4 regions of the Exiguobacterium sp. S22-S28 genome follow, and region 4 is predicted to be linked to each of the others. Evidence: riboswitches for the same ligand, from Rfam matches in the RefSeq annotation. Region 4 holds a riboswitch; each other region holds the start of a gene.

Region 1 (4,256 bases), on a different contig from region 4:
GAACTCGATCACATCGATTGGTTCGTCGCCGGATGCGGGTCAGGCGGAACGTTTGCAGGAACCGCTGCCTACTTGAAAGAGCGGCTTGGAACAAAAGGCGCGATCGTCGAACCGGAAGGCTCTGTCCTCAACGGAGGACCAGCCGGACCGCATAAGACGGAAGGCATCGGGACGGCTAAATGGCCGAGCCTTGTTTCCCGCGATCTGGTCGATGAGATTCATACGATTTCGGACCACGACGCGTTCACGAAAGTTCATGAATTAGCGGCACGTGAAGGTCTGCTCGTCGGCAGTTCAGCCGGCGCGGCACTCGCGGCAGCACTTGATATTGCAGAACGTTTTCCCGGCAGTACCATCGTCACCGTCTTCGCCGACAGTGCCGAACGGTATTTGAGCCAACAAATCTTTGAAAAGGTGGACGAGACACATGCGTAAAAAGACAGCATTGATTCATGGAGGAACAGGCGTCGATCGAGCAACTGGTGCCGTGACACCTCCGATTTATCAAACGAGTACGTACAAACAAGAGAAAATCGGTCAATTAAAAGAAGGTTACGAATACTCGCGGACAGCCAACCCGACACGGACAAGCATCGAACGATTGATCGCGGACCTTGAAGGCGGCGCACGTGGCTTCGCCTTCGGATCAGGAATGGCTGCGATTCATGCTGTCTTTAACCTGCTGGAGTCAGGTGACCATATCGTCATGACCGATGATGTCTACGGCGGAACGTTCCGTTTGATGCAACGTGTCTTGCCGAAGTTCAACATCCAAGTGACGTTCGTCGACACGACGGATCTCGCCGCGACGGAAGCTGCGGTTCAAGACAACACGAAGATGCTGTATGTCGAAACACCGACGAACCCCTTGTTAAAAGTCACGGATATCGCTGCTGTCGCTGACATCGCGAAACGCAATAATCTGAAACTCGTCGTCGACAACACGTTTGCGACACCATACTTGCAACAACCACTTGCACTCGGTGCAGACATCGTCTTGCACAGTGCAACAAAATACATCGGCGGACATTCAGACGTCGTCGCCGGACTCGTCGTCGTCAACAGCGATGCACTCGGTGAAGATCTTCACTTCATTCAAAACTCGACAGGTGGTATTCTTGGACCGCAGGACAGCTTCCTGCTCGTCCGTGGTTTACGGACACTTGGTATCCGAATGGATGCAATCGAAGAAACGTCACACGATCTTGTTCAGTTCTTACAGGAACAAGATGTCGTCTCGAACATCTTCTATCCCGGACTTCCAACACATCCGGGTCACGCGACACAACAAAAACAGGCGACTGGATTTGGCGGCATGATCAGCTTTGATGTCGGATCAGCGGAAAACGCGGAGAAACTCGTCGAAGCGACACATTTCTTCACGCTGGCTGAGAGTCTTGGAGCTGTTGAAAGCTTAATTTCTGTTCCGGCACGCATGACACATGCCTCGATTCCGGCAGAACGTCGCGCTGAGCTCGGCATCACGGATGGTCTTGTCCGGATTTCGGTTGGACTTGAGGATGCAGAAGACTTAAAAGAAGATTTAGCACGTGCGTTCAGCCTGCTTCAGCCGGTTTCAGAAAAAACTGTTTGACAAGCAAAATAAGCCCTGCTAATATTCAGATTATATTAAAAATAACTAAATACCGATAACTCTTATCGAGAGTGGTGGAGGGACTGGCCCGATGAAACCCGGCAACCGCGGAATTTATTCCGAAGTGGTGCTAATTCCAGCAGACGAACGTCTGCAAGATGAGAGCAAATGGTTTTGTGTACTGAAAAAGTGCGCGCGTTTGCTCTAAAACGTGCGCACTTTTTTTACGTTTAGGAGGGACAGTATTGATTCGCTTACAGGATGTAGGAAAGATTTATCGCTCGAAGCGCGGATCGGTTGAAGCCGTCGTCAATGTCGACTTAACAATCGAGCGCGGTGAAATTTTTGGAATAATCGGTTATTCGGGAGCAGGGAAATCCACCTTGATCCGATTGCTGAATATGTTAGAAGCTCCGACAAGTGGCTCAATCCAAATCGACGGGGTCGAAATGACGACGTTACGTCCAAAAGAATTACGCGGTGTTCGCAAAAACGTCTCGATGGTCTTCCAGCACTTTAACCTGCTGTGGTCGCGGACGGTTGAAGAAAACATCATGTTCCCGCTCGAACTCGGCGGTTATCCGAAAGCACGCCGTAAAGAGCGGGTCGCCGAGCTGATTCAACTCGTTGGACTCGACGGACGTGAAGGTGCTTACCCGTCTCAACTTTCGGGTGGACAAAAACAACGGGTCGGGATTGCCCGGGCACTGGCGTCGAACCCGGACGTCTTATTATGTGACGAAGCGACAAGTGCGCTTGATCCGAAAACGACGGACTCGATTTTAGAGTTGCTTGTCGACATCAACAAAAAACTGAAACTGACCATCGTCTTGATCACGCATGAGATGCACGTCATTCAGAAAATCTGTAACCGGGTCGCCGTCATGGAAGCCGGGAAAATCGTCGAACAAGGACCGGTCGCCGAAGTCTTCCGTCATCCGAAACAAGCGATGACAAAAGAGTTCGTGAAACAGTTGACGTCTTCGTCAGAAAACGAATTGACGTTTGCGAAATTACGGGAACGGTATCCGACCGGGAAAATCGTTCAGTTGACGTTTGTGGGTTCAACTGCTGAAAGCCCGATTCTTGCCGAAGTCATGAAAGATTCGACCTTATTATTTAATATCATTGGCGGGAACGTCGGACAGACGCAAGATGGCGCCCTTGGGACGCTGTTCATTCAGTTGATCGGTGCCGAACATGAAACACAAGCGGTCATCGCCAAACTTCAAGCGAGTGACGTTGAAGTGGAGGTGGATCACCGATGAGTACATTTTTTGCAGATGTGGATTGGGATATGGTCTGGGAAGCAACCGGTAGTACAGTCTATATGACGGCTGTTGCAGGGCTCGCGACGTTTATCCTCGGATTGGTTATCGGTCTATTGTTATACGCGACAAACGAAGAATTGTTATTCAAGAACCGAGCATTGTATTCTGTCCTCAGTTTTTTAGTCAATATCTTCCGTTCGATTCCGTTTATCATTTTATTAATCTTGTTGATCCCGATTACGAAAATCATTGTCGGATCATTTTTAGGACCGACCGCTGCGTTACCGGCGTTAATTCTGGGTGCAGCACCGTTTTACGGCCGGATGGTCGAACTCGCTCTTCGTGAAGTTGATAAAGGGGTCATTGAAGCTGCCGAATCGATGGGCGCAACGAAGTTCCAAATCATCTATAAAGTCTTGATTCCGGAAGCTCTTCCGGCAATCGTTTCAGGTATTACCGTAACACTCGTCGCACTCGTCGGTTACACGGCAATGGCCGGGTTAGCCGGTGGTGGTGGACTGGGCGACATGGCCTTCATCGAAGGCTTCCAGCGCTCACAAAATAACATCACCGTTATCGCGACACTGCTGATTCTCGTCATCGTCTTCATTATTCAGATTATTGGTGATTTGCTCGTCAAAGCAATCGATAAACGATAATACTAACTTTAATTCATTGGAGGAATCATTCATGAAACTTTGGAAAAAATTTGTCGGCACAGCAGCAGTATCGGTCTTAGCAGTCAGCCTTGCAGCATGTGGAGAAGAATCTTCATCAGGCAGCGGCGATTCAAAAACACTCGTCATCGGAGCATCAAACGTTCCCCATGCTGAAATCTTGGAGCACGTTCAAAAAGAATATGAAGCAAAAGGCTACAAACTCGAAATCAAGAAATTCCAAGATTACGTGTTACCGAACAAAGCACTTGCTGAAAAAGAAATCGACGCGAACTACTTCCAACACGTACCGTATCTTGAGCAACAAGAAAAAGAAAACAAAGACTATAAATTTGAAAGTGCCGGCGGCGTTCACGTTGAACCACTCGGTGTCTATTCTAAGAAGTACAAGTCACTTGACAAATTACCAACAGGCGCAACGATCTTAACGAGCTCAAACGTCGCAGAACGTGGACGCGTTTTGACATTCCTTCAAAACGAAGGACTCATCAAACTAAAAGACGGTAAAACAACAGATGCACAATTGAAAGATATCGTAGAAAATCCAAAGAAAATTAAATTTAAAACGAACATTGAAGCATCACTCTTGCCGCAAGCCTACAAAAACAACGAAGGCGATGCTGTCTTGATCAACACGAACTACGCGATCGACAATGGGTTGAACCCGCTTAAAGATACAATCGCGCTTGAAGACGAGTCTTCGCCATACGTCAA
Region 2 (4,256 bases), on a different contig from region 4:
TATGACTGGTTCCAAGGATATTTTTACGCCAAGCCGATGCTGATGAAAGGGAAGGCTGTACCCCCTCAGTTACCCGTTTTGCTGAAGATGTTGAAGTGGTTGGAGACAGATGAATACTACGATGAAGTGATCGATGAGATTGAAGGAAATCCTTATATCAGTGTTCAAGTGTTGCAATTGATCAATTCCCCTGGGATCGGTCTTCGGAACACCGTCAGTTCCGTCCGGCAAGCAATTTCCTTATTAGGCTTCTCACAATTAAAAAGTTGGATTTCGTTGATCGTCTTGCGTGAAATGAAACTCGCCAGTCCGTACCGGTGGTCAGGTGAACTATTACGTTCTTCTTTACATTGTGCAAAGTTATGTGAATTATTTGCAACGGAAACGAAGACACTGAAGGCGGAAAGTGCTTATATGATCGGTTTACTATCGCACATCGATGCATTATTGTCCGTCGATATTAGCGAAATCATCGATCAATTGCCGATTGAACCTGCATTGAAACATGTACTACAGGGGGAGGATCATCCGTTTCGGGACTGTTTGTTACTTGCAATCAGTGCAGATCGAGGCGAATTTGCACAGTTTGAGATGCTCAGCCAACGTTTTGGGATTTCGAAAAAACGTGCATACGAACTGTTAAAAGAAAGTCAAGAATGGCTGGGTCAAAAAGAAGGCCATTTACAAGAAGAAACGGATTCGATTGTCTGAGTAAACAAAAAGGTTGAGCTTCCGCTAAGGAGCTCAACCTTTTTGTGATCACCACTCCTTGTTAAACGCGAGGACCAGCTGATTTGATCGCATCCGTCGCACTGACGAAGCGGGTGAAGTTCTGCTTAAATTTATGTGCGAGAGCTGTTGCTTGCTCTGTATAAGCAGCTGAATCTGCCCACACTTTGACCGGATTGAGTAAATCGGTCGGAACACCGGGTACTTCGATTGGCATATGAAGTCCGAAAATCGGATGCTCCTCTGTCGGAATGTCCGTAAGCAGACCGTTGACAGCGGCATTGACCATCGTCCGTGTATACGCCAGCTTCATCCGGCTGCCTGTTCCGTAAGCGCCGCCGGTCCAACCCGTGTTGACGAGATAAACCGTCACGCCGTGGCGATCAATCAACTCACCGAGCATCGTCGCATATTTTTCAGGGATCAACGGTAGGAACGGTGAGCCGAAGCAGGTCGAGAACGTCGCTTCCGGTTCCGTGACACCGCGTTCTGTCCCAGCCAGTTTCGACGTGTAGCCGGACAGGAAGTGATACATGGCTTGCTCTTTTGTTAATTTACTGATGGGAGGTAACACACCGTACGCATCAGCCGTCAAGAAAACGATCGTTTTCGGATGACCGGCACGTGACGGGATGGCAATGTTATCGATGGCTGTGATCGGATAAGCCGCACGCGTATTTTCAGTCAGCGACGTATCATCATAGTCCGGAGTCCGGGTGTCATCGAGGACAACGTTCTCAAGAACGGTTCCGAAGCGGATCGCGTCAAAGATTTGTGGTTCTTTTTCGCGCGACAAGTTCACCGTCTTCGCATAGCAGCCGCCTTCGATATTGAAGACACCGTCATGAGACCAGCCGTGCTCATCGTCACCGATCAATTGACGGCTGTCGTCAGCTGACAGGGTGGTCTTACCAGTCCCTGATAGACCAAAGAATAAGGCAACATCACCGTCGTGTCCAACGTTTGCGGAGCAGTGCATCGATAATACTTCTTGTTGCGGCAACAGGTAGTTCATGACGGAGAAAATTGATTTTTTAATTTCCCCAGCATACTCCGTCCCACCAATCAAAACGATCCGGTGTTCAAATGACATCGCGATGAATGTTTCTGAGTTGGTTCCATCGACCGTAGGATCGGCTTTAAAATGTGGTGCGTAGACGACCGTAAATGGTTCAAAGGCCGCTACCTTAGGATATTCACGTAAAAACAACTGCTTCGCAAACAAATTATGCCAAGCATATTCGGTCACAACGCGCACTGGAAGGGTGAAATGTGTATCGGCACCAGCAGCAGCTTCTGTATAGTAGAGTTGATCCGCTTCGTTCATGTAACGAAGAACTTTCTGTAACAGCTGTTCGAATTTATCCGATTCCATCGGTTGATTGACGTGACCCCAATCGATGTGCATCTCACATGAGTCATCGCGGACGATGAACTTGTCTTTCGGTGAACGACCTGTAAATTTCCCCGTTTCTACAGACAAAGCACCATTTTCTGCAAGAACTCCTTCGTTGTTGCGAATCGCATGTTCGACTAGTTCGGCAACGGATAGTTGCTTGAACACATGCTCCTTCTTGAGTAGTTCTTCGATATTCAGGACCGTCATCGGCATCCTGACCCCACCTTTCCCCTACGTTGGTTTTGGCTCCATCAATAGTATGACACATTCATTATATATGACATACTAAAGATAGGGCAATCATTTTCATGCGCTGATTTCTATTTATCTGGAAACGCTTTCAGCATTAACAGTTTAACATCTCTTTCGAAATTTTTCGACTAGAAATTAAAACGTTGCTTGACAGAGTGGGCACAAGTTTATATCATGTAATTCGTAACGGATACTCTTATTCTGAGCAGGTGGAGGGAACAAGGCCCGAAGAAACCCGGCAACCGTCTTATATTAATTTCATCATTAATGTAGGAAAAGGTGCTCTCCTGAAGCGAAGTAAACACTTCGAACGATAAGAGGGTAAAGGAAGAACGCACAACCTTTCCCTGACCATTTTTGGACATGGAAAGGTTTTTTTCATTTTACCGTCCCACTCAACTAGGGGAAATGAGTACACCGTCAAATTCTTTTTTGGGAGGGTCAAACATGACAAACCTTAATCGCCGACTATTTACGTCGGAATCAGTAACTGAAGGTCACCCGGATAAAATCTGTGACCAGATTTCGGATTCAATTTTGGATGCGATTCTTGCAGCGGATCCAAACGCACGTGTTGCGGCAGAAACTTCTGTCACGACAGGACTTGTTTTAGTCGCAGGAGAAATTACGACATCGACTTACGTGGATATCCCGAAAGTCGTTCGTGAGACCATTCGCGAAATCGGCTATACACGCGCTAAATACGGTTTCGATGCAGACACATGTGCTGTATTGACTTCAATCGATGAGCAGTCAGCAGACATCGCTCTTGGTGTCGACCAGGCGCTTGAAGCACGCGAAGGAAACATGTCAGATGAAGAAATCGATGCAATCGGAGCAGGAGACCAAGGTCTGATGTTCGGTTACGCAACGAAAGAAACACCTGAACTGATGCCACTTCCGATTTCACTTTCACACAAACTGGCACGTCGTCTTGCAGAAGTCCGCAAGACAGGACAACTCGATTACCTCCGTCCGGATGGTAAAACGCAAGTTACGGTTGAATACAACGAGAACAACGAGCCTGTTCGCGTCGATACAATCGTCATCTCGACACAACATGCAGAAGAAGTAACGCTTGAGCAAATTCAAGCGGATCTGAAAGAACACGTCATCGCTCCGGTCATCCCGACGGAATACATTGACGCTGAAACAAAATTCTTCATCAACCCGACTGGTCGTTTCGTCATCGGCGGACCACAAGGTGATGCTGGATTAACAGGTCGTAAAATCATCGTTGATACGTACGGCGGTTACGCACGCCACGGCGGTGGTGCATTCTCTGGTAAAGATCCAACCAAAGTCGACCGTTCTGCTGCCTATGCAGCACGTTACGTCGCGAAAAACCTCGTCGCATCTGGTCTTGCGGAAAAAGCAGAAGTTCAACTTGCTTACGCAATCGGTGTTGCGCACCCGGTTTCAATCGCTGTCGATACGTTCGGAACAGGTAAGCTTCCAGAAGCACAACTCGTCGAATTGATCGCAGAAAACTTTGATCTTCGTCCAGCAGGCATCATCAAGATGCTTGATCTCCGCCGTCCGATTTACCGTCAGACAGCAGCATATGGTCACTTCGGTCGTACAGACATCGAATTGCCATGGGAGCAAACAGATAAAGCCGCTGCACTTGAAGAGCAGGCAAAACGTTTCGCATAATCCAAAGTTCAGGAACTCCTTTTTGAAGGAAGTTTCTGAACTTTTTTTGTTTCTCCGGAACTTTGCAGGGATACGACTGAAATTTCTAGAAAAGGGTAAAAGAACATGAGTCTGTAAAAGGAAAAGGGGGATTTCGGTATGGAGATACGCGAAGCAGTTCCTGCTGATGCAGCACGTATTCATGATATAGCGCTCACATCTTGGATGGATACGTACGAGG
Region 3 (4,256 bases), on a different contig from region 4:
ACTGCTCGCGTGTCTCATCCCATGTCCACGGACTCGGTGCAAAATAGGAACGCCAGTTATTCGGAGGTGTTCCTTTTTCCCCGTCCTGCCAAATGTACCAGTCCGCCTTTTCGCCCGTTTTGCCACGTCGCGACTCCCCGAACCAAGCGTGTTGGTCACTCGTATGGTTGACGACGAGATCAAGAATCAGTTTTAAGCCCCGCTCATGGGCTGCCGCAATCAATTCCTCCAAATCGGACAGCGTTCCCGCCTTTTCCATGATCGTATAATAGTCGGAAATATCATATCCGTTATCGATATCAGGTGATGTATAACAGGGGTTCAACCAGATGACATCCACACCGAGCGACGCGATGTAATCCAACTTTTCAATTACACCCCGTAAATCGCCCATTCCGTCTCCGTTCGAGTCCTTAAAACTGCGCCAGTACACTTGATAGACAACGGCTTCTTTCCACCAGGCTCGATTCATCCCATCATCTCCTTTATGTATTCAATCGTCTTCTCATCCAGTGTATCAAAAACACGAAAGGCATCGGTTCTTTTTACCAATTATAAGCAATTCTTAAAAAACACTTTTCTTTTTTCTGAAAATTCGTTATCCTTGACGACAATACCTAACAAGGAGGAACACAGATGAAACATTTCGCCCCATCGATTGCGATTGATCGGCTGCCCGCTCCGGTCTTTGCTGAACTCGCTCAGCGGATTGGTGCCGTCAAAGCAGCCGGTCACGACGTCATCACGCTTGGTCAAGGAACGCCGGACCAAACTACGCCCGTACATATTTTGGACGCCTTAAAAGAGGCCATCGGCGACGCCGCTAATCTGCAATATCCTCCGTTTCGCGGACATGATTTTCTCAAACAGGCCGTCGCCGATTTTTATCAGTCCGAATTCGGTGTGACGATTGATCCTGCTTCTGAGGTCGCCATTTTGCTCGGCAGTAAAGCCGGTATCGTCGCCTTGCCGCAAACGATCGTCAATCCGGGTGAAGGTGTCATTGTTCCCGATCCCGGTTACCCCGACTACCTGTCTGGCGCAGCATTAGCAGGTGCTTACCCGATCACGCTACCTCTCCTTGCGGAAAATGCTTTTTTACCTGACTACACATTGCTCGATCCGACGGATGTCGAACGAGCCCGGATGTTGTTCCTCAACTACCCAAGCAATCCGACCGGCGCGACGGCGACAGCGGAAGCCTTTGAACAGACGGTCGCTTTCGCTGACGCAAACGACATTTGTGTCGTTCATGACCTGGCGTACGGCGGCATTAGTTTTGATGGTCCGACCCGAAGTTTCCTCCAGACCGAAGGGGCGAAAGACGTCGGAATCGAACTGTTTTCGTTATCGAAACGCTTCAACATGTCCGGCTTCCGCATCGCCTTTGCAATCGGAAATCCATCCGTCATCTCGAGTATCGAAACGTACCAGGAACACTTATACGTCAGTGCCTTCACACCGATCCAACATGCGGCGACTGTTGCTCTCTCAAGCGACCAGACGTGTGTCCGTGAGCTGAGTGCACTGTACGAAGCCCGTCGTGATGCCTTGTTCGGCAAATTACAGGACATCGGATGGGACGGACCGATCCCTGGTGGTTCGTTCTTCGTCTGGTTGCCGGTCCCGTCCGGCTTTACGTCACAAAGCTTTACCGACCACTTGCTGGATGAAGCACATGTCGCTGTCACACCGGGACATTTCTTTGGTGAATATGGTGAAGGCTATGTCCGGATCAGTTTGATTGCCGACGTCGATCGATTGGTGGAGGCCGCCGAACGGATCGGTCAGCTCAATCTGTTTCAGCAAGCCGTTGCGGAATAATTCTGAAAAAACATTTGACAGGTGGGAATGATTTCCGTTACAGTAAGTCCCAACAGCATATCTACTTATCGCGAGCGACCGAGGGATTAGGCCCAACGACGTCCGGCAACCACCTTTTAGGAACGGTGCCACATCCTACAGAATGTTTTCATTCTGAGAGATAAGTTACGAATTCTTACATTTCGTCGCTTTTTTCTGGTTGCTCTTAACTGGAAAAAGGCGATTTTTTTGTATAGGGAGGAAACAACAGATGATTGAATTTAAAGGCATCACCAAACGGTTCGTACGTGACCGGACACCGATTTTCGCCCTGCGCGACGTCAACTTAACGATTCATCAAGGAGAAATTTTTGGCATCATCGGTGAATCCGGTGCCGGAAAAAGTACATTGCTGCGCTTGATCAACGGACTTGAAACACCGACCCAAGGAACGGTCAAAGTATCTGGTGTCAAACTGTCCGATCTATCCAAAGGCAGTCTAAGAGAATTGCGTCTGAAGATCGGAATGATCTTTCAACATTTTCAATTGATTCAATCGCGGAACGTTTCCGACAACATTGCGTTCGCCTTAAAAGCAGCCGGCGTCAAACGCAGTGATTTCCCAAGCCGGATCAAAGAACTCGTCGCTTTGGTCGGACTGGAAGGATTTGAGACGAATTTCCCGAGCCAACTCAGCGGCGGCCAAAAACAACGGGTCGGGATTGCCCGCGCCCTTGCGAATAATCCGAGTGTCCTGTTATGTGACGAAGCAACATCAGCGCTCGATCCGGTCACGACCCTGCAAATTCTGGAATTGCTGAAAGACTTAAATAAACGACTCGGCTTGACGATCATTCTGATCACCCACGAAATCGATGTCGTCAAACAAATTTGCCACCGCGTTGCTGTCATGTCACAAGGCGAAGTCGTCGAAGTCGCGAGTACATACAACATATTCAGTCAGCCGACCCATGACGTCACGAAACATTACGTCGATACAGCACTGCAAATCGAGTTGCCGGAACGGATTTTGCGAACGACACCTGGAAAAATCATTCGTCTCCAATTCACGGGAGAAAAGACCGGCGAGAGTACGCTGTCAGAAGCGATCAAACAATTTGATATCTCGGTCAGCATCCTGCACGGCAAGGTCGATTATATTCAAGACGTCGCCTTTGGGGTGTTGATCGTCAGCCTGACCGGTCCAACGCTTCACGTCAACCGGTCTCTGACTTGGCTGGAGGAGCAACTCCATACGCTTGAGGTGATTCAGGATGTGGCTTGATCGAATTCAAACGATGTTACCGGAGCTAGCAAAAGCCTTAGGCGAAACGGCCTTAATGGTCGGAATTTCCCTCGGCTTTGCCCTCGTCGTCGGGATTCCGCTGGGAATTCTTTTATTCATCACCGACCGTGGATTGTTTTTCCAAAACGTCTTCGTTCGCAGTATCTTGGACTTTTTCGTCAATATCGTTCGTTCGTTACCGTTCATCATCTTGCTCGTCGCGCTGATTCCACTGACGCAATTGTTGCTCGACAATACGATCGGCCCGACGGCCGCTTCTGTCAGCTTAAGTGTTGCCGCTATTCCGTTCCTCGCCCGACTTGTCGAGACCTCACTACGTGAGATCCCACCGGGCTTGATCGAAGCCGCTGAGGCGTGCGGCGCAACACCATTTCGTATCATCATCAGCGCCCTGTTACCCGAAGCTCTTCCCGGGATCATTCAAGCGGTGACATTGACGACAATCAGCTTGATCGGCTTTTCTGCCATGGCCGGTATCGTCGGCGGCGGTGGTGTCGGCGACCTCGCCATCCGCTTCGGCTATTACCGGTACGATAACGTCATCATGATCGTGACGATCATCGTGCTCGTCGTCATCGTTCAAAGTATTCAAGGACTCGGCAATCAACTTGCCCGTCGTGCTGATAAACGTTAAATCCAAAATAGAGACCATTAAGGGAGAGAATGACTATGAAAAAACGATATGCCTTTTTAGCAACAGGATTACTGGGAGCCGGGATTCTTGCCGGCTGTGGCGACAGCAGCGCGAAAGAAGAAACCAAGTCGATCAAGATCGGTGCGACGAGCGGACCTTACAGCGACATGGTCAAAGAAGCGATTCAGCCTGGTCTTGAAAAGAAAGGCTACAAAATCGAAATCGTTGAATTCAGCGATTATATCCAGCCGAACATCGCGCTCGGCAGCGGCGACATCGACGCGAACTTGTTCCAACACTCGATCTATCTGAAGACGTTCGCGAAGGAAAAGAATCTCGATCTTAAAGGGCTGATCACTGTTCCGACGGCACCGATGGGCTTATACAGTAAATCCTATAAGTCGCTTGATGACGTCAAGACAGGCGCGGAAGTCGCAACACCAAACGATCCGACCAACCAAGCCCGCGCGTTAAACTTACTCGCTGAACAAGGCTGGATTGAATTGAAACCGG
Region 4 (4,256 bases):
GAAGAGCAACCGATGTCACCCGGTCCGCTGACGGAAATGCCAAAATCGGACGAACCGATTGTCGAACAACGGTATGCGTACACATTTGTCCGGGAATTAAAAGGCGGATCGTTGCAGGAATGGCCGAACAGCCATATCTCGGAAAAGGAAATCCGTCAATGGAATCTCGAGCACGGCATGGAAGTCCGCGTCCAGATTATTCATCAAGACCAACGGCGGACGTCACTGGAAGTGCTCGCCGTCGTCGCAACCGATCAAATGAAGACGCTGGAGCAACGAATCGTCTTTGAAAAATGTATCGTCAAAAATCATGGCATTATCGAGTCGACGGTCAACGGTCCGTTGAAGGATGAAACGGGAAAACCGTTTTACTACGCAACTCCGGTCGAAGATATGCGATTCTTTCAATTGAAGGAAGGACAACTCGTCGACTTGGTGATGTGGAAAGGTCATCCGGAAACACTGACGATTGCCTGGAAGTATGCCTTCCAATATGAAGAACCGATCGTTCAACCGTTCGATCCGTCAACAGAATCGAAACCAACAGACGCGACGGCAGAAATGGACGTGACATCCGTATCAAAAAAATCGACCGGACGATATGCCAAGCAGATGAAGCGAAAACCGACTGTGAAAAAGGTCCGGCAACCACGCCGGATTCGTGAAAAGAAACAACAACCGATGACACCGCTCGTCACGACGTCGCTGCCGGGACAACCCATCGATTACGTCGACAAGGAGCCGCTTGAGTTTGCAGCGTTTAAAGGAATGCGGCTCGTCATCGTCGGAAACGAACAGCAGGCACCGGTCTACCGGACATTTTTTGCTGAGACCGGAATCGAGCTGATTCATTTAGCGGGAGATGCCCAGTCGGCGAAGAAAATTGCCAGCCTCGCGCAAAAGACGGATGCCATCGTCGTAATTACGAGTCGTGTTTCCCATGCGGCGTCAGCCCATGTCATCGCACAAGCCAAAAAACATGCCATCCCATTTGCGATGGAACGCCTCGATGGTCGTCGTTCGCTCTATACGGCCTGCCAACGTCAGCTCGAAAAAGCACGCCTGCACAAGTTAAAAACAGGAAAATCTTAAAAATAACTGAAACTCCTTGCCGCATAAACCGTAAATAGGAGTAGCACTTATTTTAAGGAGGATCTTTATGATTAAAGAATTAAAACTATCGGCACGTGAGTCACTTAACGGTCGCTGGGTCTTAATGGCACTCATGTTTTTACTGTTTCTCATCATTCAAGGGATTCCCACTACGTTTTCTTCTGCTCCGAACGAAGACTTTCAGTTCATCGATGTGATTGGATTTGTGTTGAACATCCTGTTCCTGCCGCTTGCCATCGGTTGGGCATGGCTTGCGCTGTCTGTCGCCCGTAAAGAAGAGGCAAAAATCGTCGATTTATTCGAGCCGTATAAGTTTTTCTTGAAAGCAGTCGGTCTGTCGCTTGTTCAAGGTATTCTTCTTGGATTGTGGTTCTTACTGTTGATCGTTCCAGGGATCATCAAGTCATTTTCGTATATGCTGACCTATTACATTTTACGTGACGAACCGTCGATCGGTATTTTAGATGCGATTACGCGATCACGCCAAATGATGGATGGTCACAAGATGGAAGCCTTTATGCTTGTCCTCTCCTTCATTGGTTGGTTCCTGCTTGGTTTGATTACGATCGGAATTGCCTTCCTCTGGGTTGGACCTTACTTCAGCGTCACCCTCGCCAAGTTTTATGACCGCATCCGCGGTGAAGAAGCACCTGTCGAAGAGTCGACGTTTGTTGCCCCATATTAAGAAAATGAGGATGAGAGCCCAGCTCTCGTCCTTTTTTGATACTGTTTTTAATTCCGATTGGAAAACAAGGTTTAGTGGTTGCTTTACTCTACTAAAAAGTGTACGATAATTCCAATAATTCTTATCAAGAGAAGTCGAGGGAATGGCCCGAAGACACTTCAGCAACCCCGCATCATGCGCGGAAGGTGCTACTTCCTAAAGGGATCAACCCCTTTACAGATAAGAGCAGACATGATGAATCCGTCGCTCTTTTCGATTTTCGAGAAGAGCGATTTTTTTAATAAGGGGGACATAGCAAATGGAGTATGGATTTTGGTTACCGATTTTTGGAGGGTGGTTACGAAACGTCGAGGACGAACAGATGCCGGCGACGTTCGATTATGCCAAACAGGTGGCGCAAATAGCAGAACAAATCGGGTTTTCGACGACGCTGATTGCAGAATTAAACTTAAATGACATCAAAGGGCTGGAAGCGCCAAGTCTTGAAGCCTGGACGACAGCAGCGGCGATTGCTGCGACGACAGAACGGCTGGAAATCATGACAGCTGTCCGTCCGGGGTTCCATAATCCGGCGACGACGGCGAAGATGGCAGCAAACATCGACCAACTCAGCAACGGACGTTTTACGCTGAACGTTGTCTCTGCCTGGTGGGAAGAAGAAGCGCGGCAATACAACGGGATCTTCACGGCGCATGACGAACGGTATGCGCGGACGGAAGAGTTTGTCACGATCATGAAAGGATTATGGGCAGACGCCTCACCGTACAGCTTCGACGGGAACTACTATACGCTTGAGAAGACACAACTGCATCCGAAGCCGGTTCAACGACCGGGCATCAAGTTGTACGCAGGCGGGGAAAGTGAAGCCGGCAAACAAACCATCGTCAATCATTGTGATGCCTATGTCATGCACGGCGGAACGGTAGAAGAAGTATCCGTCAAGATTGAGGATATGAAGGCGCGTCGACAAGCGACCGGACAACCGCCGCTTGAAAGTTTTGGACTGGCTGCGTATATCATCTGCCGCGATACGGAAGAAGAGGCCGTTCAAGAGTGGCAACGGATCACGGACGTCAAGGAAGACGGTGCCGGGTACGTCGGGTACGACGATTTCGTCAGCAAATCGCAACTCGAACAGCAGGTAAAACGGAACGATTATTCAGTCTCCAACCGCGGACTCCGTCCTGATTTGATCGGCACACCGGAACAGATTGCCGAACGGATTCTTGCGTTTGAGCAGGTGGGTGTCTCCTTATTATTACTTCAATTCTCACCACAACTTGAAGAGATGGAACGCTTCGCGCGCGACGTCATGCCGCTTGTCGAAGAAAAACGAAAGGTAGGTCAAACCAAATGACAAAAATTCATATCTTACACGAAAACCAAGAATGGACGGACCATTTAATTAAACGACTCGAGGAACTGGAGTTGCCGTATGAACAGTGGCATCTCGATGAAGGACAGGTCCCGCTTGATGAAATCCCGCCAGAAGGCGTCTTCTACAGCCGGATGAGTGCGTCTTCGCATACGCGCGGGCACCGCTACGCGCCGGAACTGACGGAAGGGGTGCTCGCATGGCTCGAGGAACACGACCGGACGGTCTTCAACGGAACACGTGCGTTGCGACTGGAAGTCAGTAAAATCAATCAATATACGGCTCTTCGAAAAGCCGGTATCCGTGTTCCGAAAACGACGGCTGCCGTCGGACGTGATCAGATTGTTGAAGCGGCGAAAAACATCGGGGTGTCGTCGTTCATCACGAAACACAACCGTGCCGGAAAAGGACTTGGTGTCCAGTTGTTCCATTCGATTGAAGCACTTGAAACGTATCTCGATGGTCCGACCTTTGATGAGCCGGTCGACGGCATCACCCTGATTCAAGAGTATATCCAAGCGCCTGAACCGTATATCACGCGTTGTGAATTCGTCGGCGGAAAATTCGTTTACGCCGTACAAGTTGATACATCAGAAGGCTTTGAACTGTGCCCGGCGGATGCGTGTGTGATCGATGACTTGTTCTGCCCGGTCGGGGAAGAAGCACCACAAACTCCGATGAAGTTTAAAGTCGTTGATGGATTCGATGATCCAATCATCCAGCAATACGAAGCCTTCCTGCAAGCGAATCAGATTGCTGTCGCCGGGATTGAATTCATCAAGGATGCGGACGGGACGATCTATACGTATGATGTCAACACGAATACGAACTACAACTCGGATGCGGAAGCGGCGGCCGGTAAGTTCGGAATGCTGGAGCTCGCGAAGTTCCTTGGGAATGCGTTGGAGCGTCAAACGGTAAAATAAATTATGATTGCCGATTAAAATAAGCCAAATACCCTGTCTGTGTGTAGTCTGAAGTTAGAACTGCACACATCAGGGTATTTTTTAGTAAAGGGAGGTGTTCCGATGGTGACATGGCACGAAGAAAAAGTCCTCGACGTTCCAATCGAGCAGGCTTGGC

What was found. A riboswitch is a leader RNA that binds a small molecule or an ion and turns the genes downstream of it on or off. The one in region 4 is predicted to bind S-adenosylmethionine.
Region 1: linked by a shared signal. The riboswitch ahead of ACHA8N_RS13200 (methionine ABC transporter ATP-binding protein) and the one ahead of ACHA8N_RS15310 (LLM class flavin-dependent oxidoreductase) in region 4 are both predicted to bind S-adenosylmethionine.
Region 2: linked by a shared signal. The riboswitch ahead of metK (methionine adenosyltransferase) and the one ahead of ACHA8N_RS15310 (LLM class flavin-dependent oxidoreductase) in region 4 are both predicted to bind S-adenosylmethionine.
Region 3: linked by a shared signal. The riboswitch ahead of ACHA8N_RS14205 (methionine ABC transporter ATP-binding protein) and the one ahead of ACHA8N_RS15310 (LLM class flavin-dependent oxidoreductase) in region 4 are both predicted to bind S-adenosylmethionine.

The regions. Positions count from the first base shown of each region.
Region 1 covers NZ_JBHFFC010000030.1:55,376-59,631, reverse strand. The annotation lists gene ACHA8N_RS13210 (PLP-dependent cysteine synthase family protein) at 1-435, shown strand, start outside; gene ACHA8N_RS13205 (bifunctional cystathionine gamma-lyase/homocysteine desulfhydrase) at 428-1,594, shown strand; SAM riboswitch class I at 1,654-1,759, shown strand; gene ACHA8N_RS13200 (methionine ABC transporter ATP-binding protein) at 1,840-2,862, shown strand; gene ACHA8N_RS13195 (methionine ABC transporter permease) at 2,859-3,524, shown strand; gene ACHA8N_RS13190 (MetQ/NlpA family ABC transporter substrate-binding protein) at 3,556-4,256, shown strand, end outside.
Region 2 covers NZ_JBHFFC010000030.1:1,233-5,488, reverse strand. The annotation lists gene ACHA8N_RS12920 (EAL and HDOD domain-containing protein) at 1-711, shown strand, start outside; gene pckA (phosphoenolpyruvate carboxykinase (ATP)) at 773-2,341, opposite strand; SAM riboswitch class I at 2,574-2,700, shown strand; gene metK (methionine adenosyltransferase) at 2,828-4,036, shown strand; gene ACHA8N_RS12905 (GNAT family N-acetyltransferase) at 4,175-4,256, shown strand, end outside.
Region 3 covers NZ_JBHFFC010000030.1:262,319-266,574, forward strand. The annotation lists gene ACHA8N_RS14195 (alpha-glucosidase) at 1-472, opposite strand, end outside; gene ACHA8N_RS14200 (aminotransferase class I/II-fold pyridoxal phosphate-dependent enzyme) at 637-1,824, shown strand; SAM riboswitch class I at 1,887-1,991, shown strand; gene ACHA8N_RS14205 (methionine ABC transporter ATP-binding protein) at 2,075-3,088, shown strand; gene ACHA8N_RS14210 (methionine ABC transporter permease) at 3,078-3,743, shown strand; gene ACHA8N_RS14215 (MetQ/NlpA family ABC transporter substrate-binding protein) at 3,779-4,256, shown strand, end outside.
Region 4 covers NZ_JBHFFC010000031.1:168,254-172,509, reverse strand. The annotation lists gene ACHA8N_RS15320 (DUF2325 domain-containing protein) at 1-1,092, shown strand, start outside; gene ACHA8N_RS15315 (DUF975 family protein) at 1,160-1,798, shown strand; SAM riboswitch class I at 1,917-2,024, shown strand; gene ACHA8N_RS15310 (LLM class flavin-dependent oxidoreductase) at 2,097-3,155, shown strand; gene ACHA8N_RS15305 (ATP-grasp domain-containing protein) at 3,152-4,099, shown strand; gene ACHA8N_RS15300 (SRPBCC family protein) at 4,202-4,256, shown strand, end outside.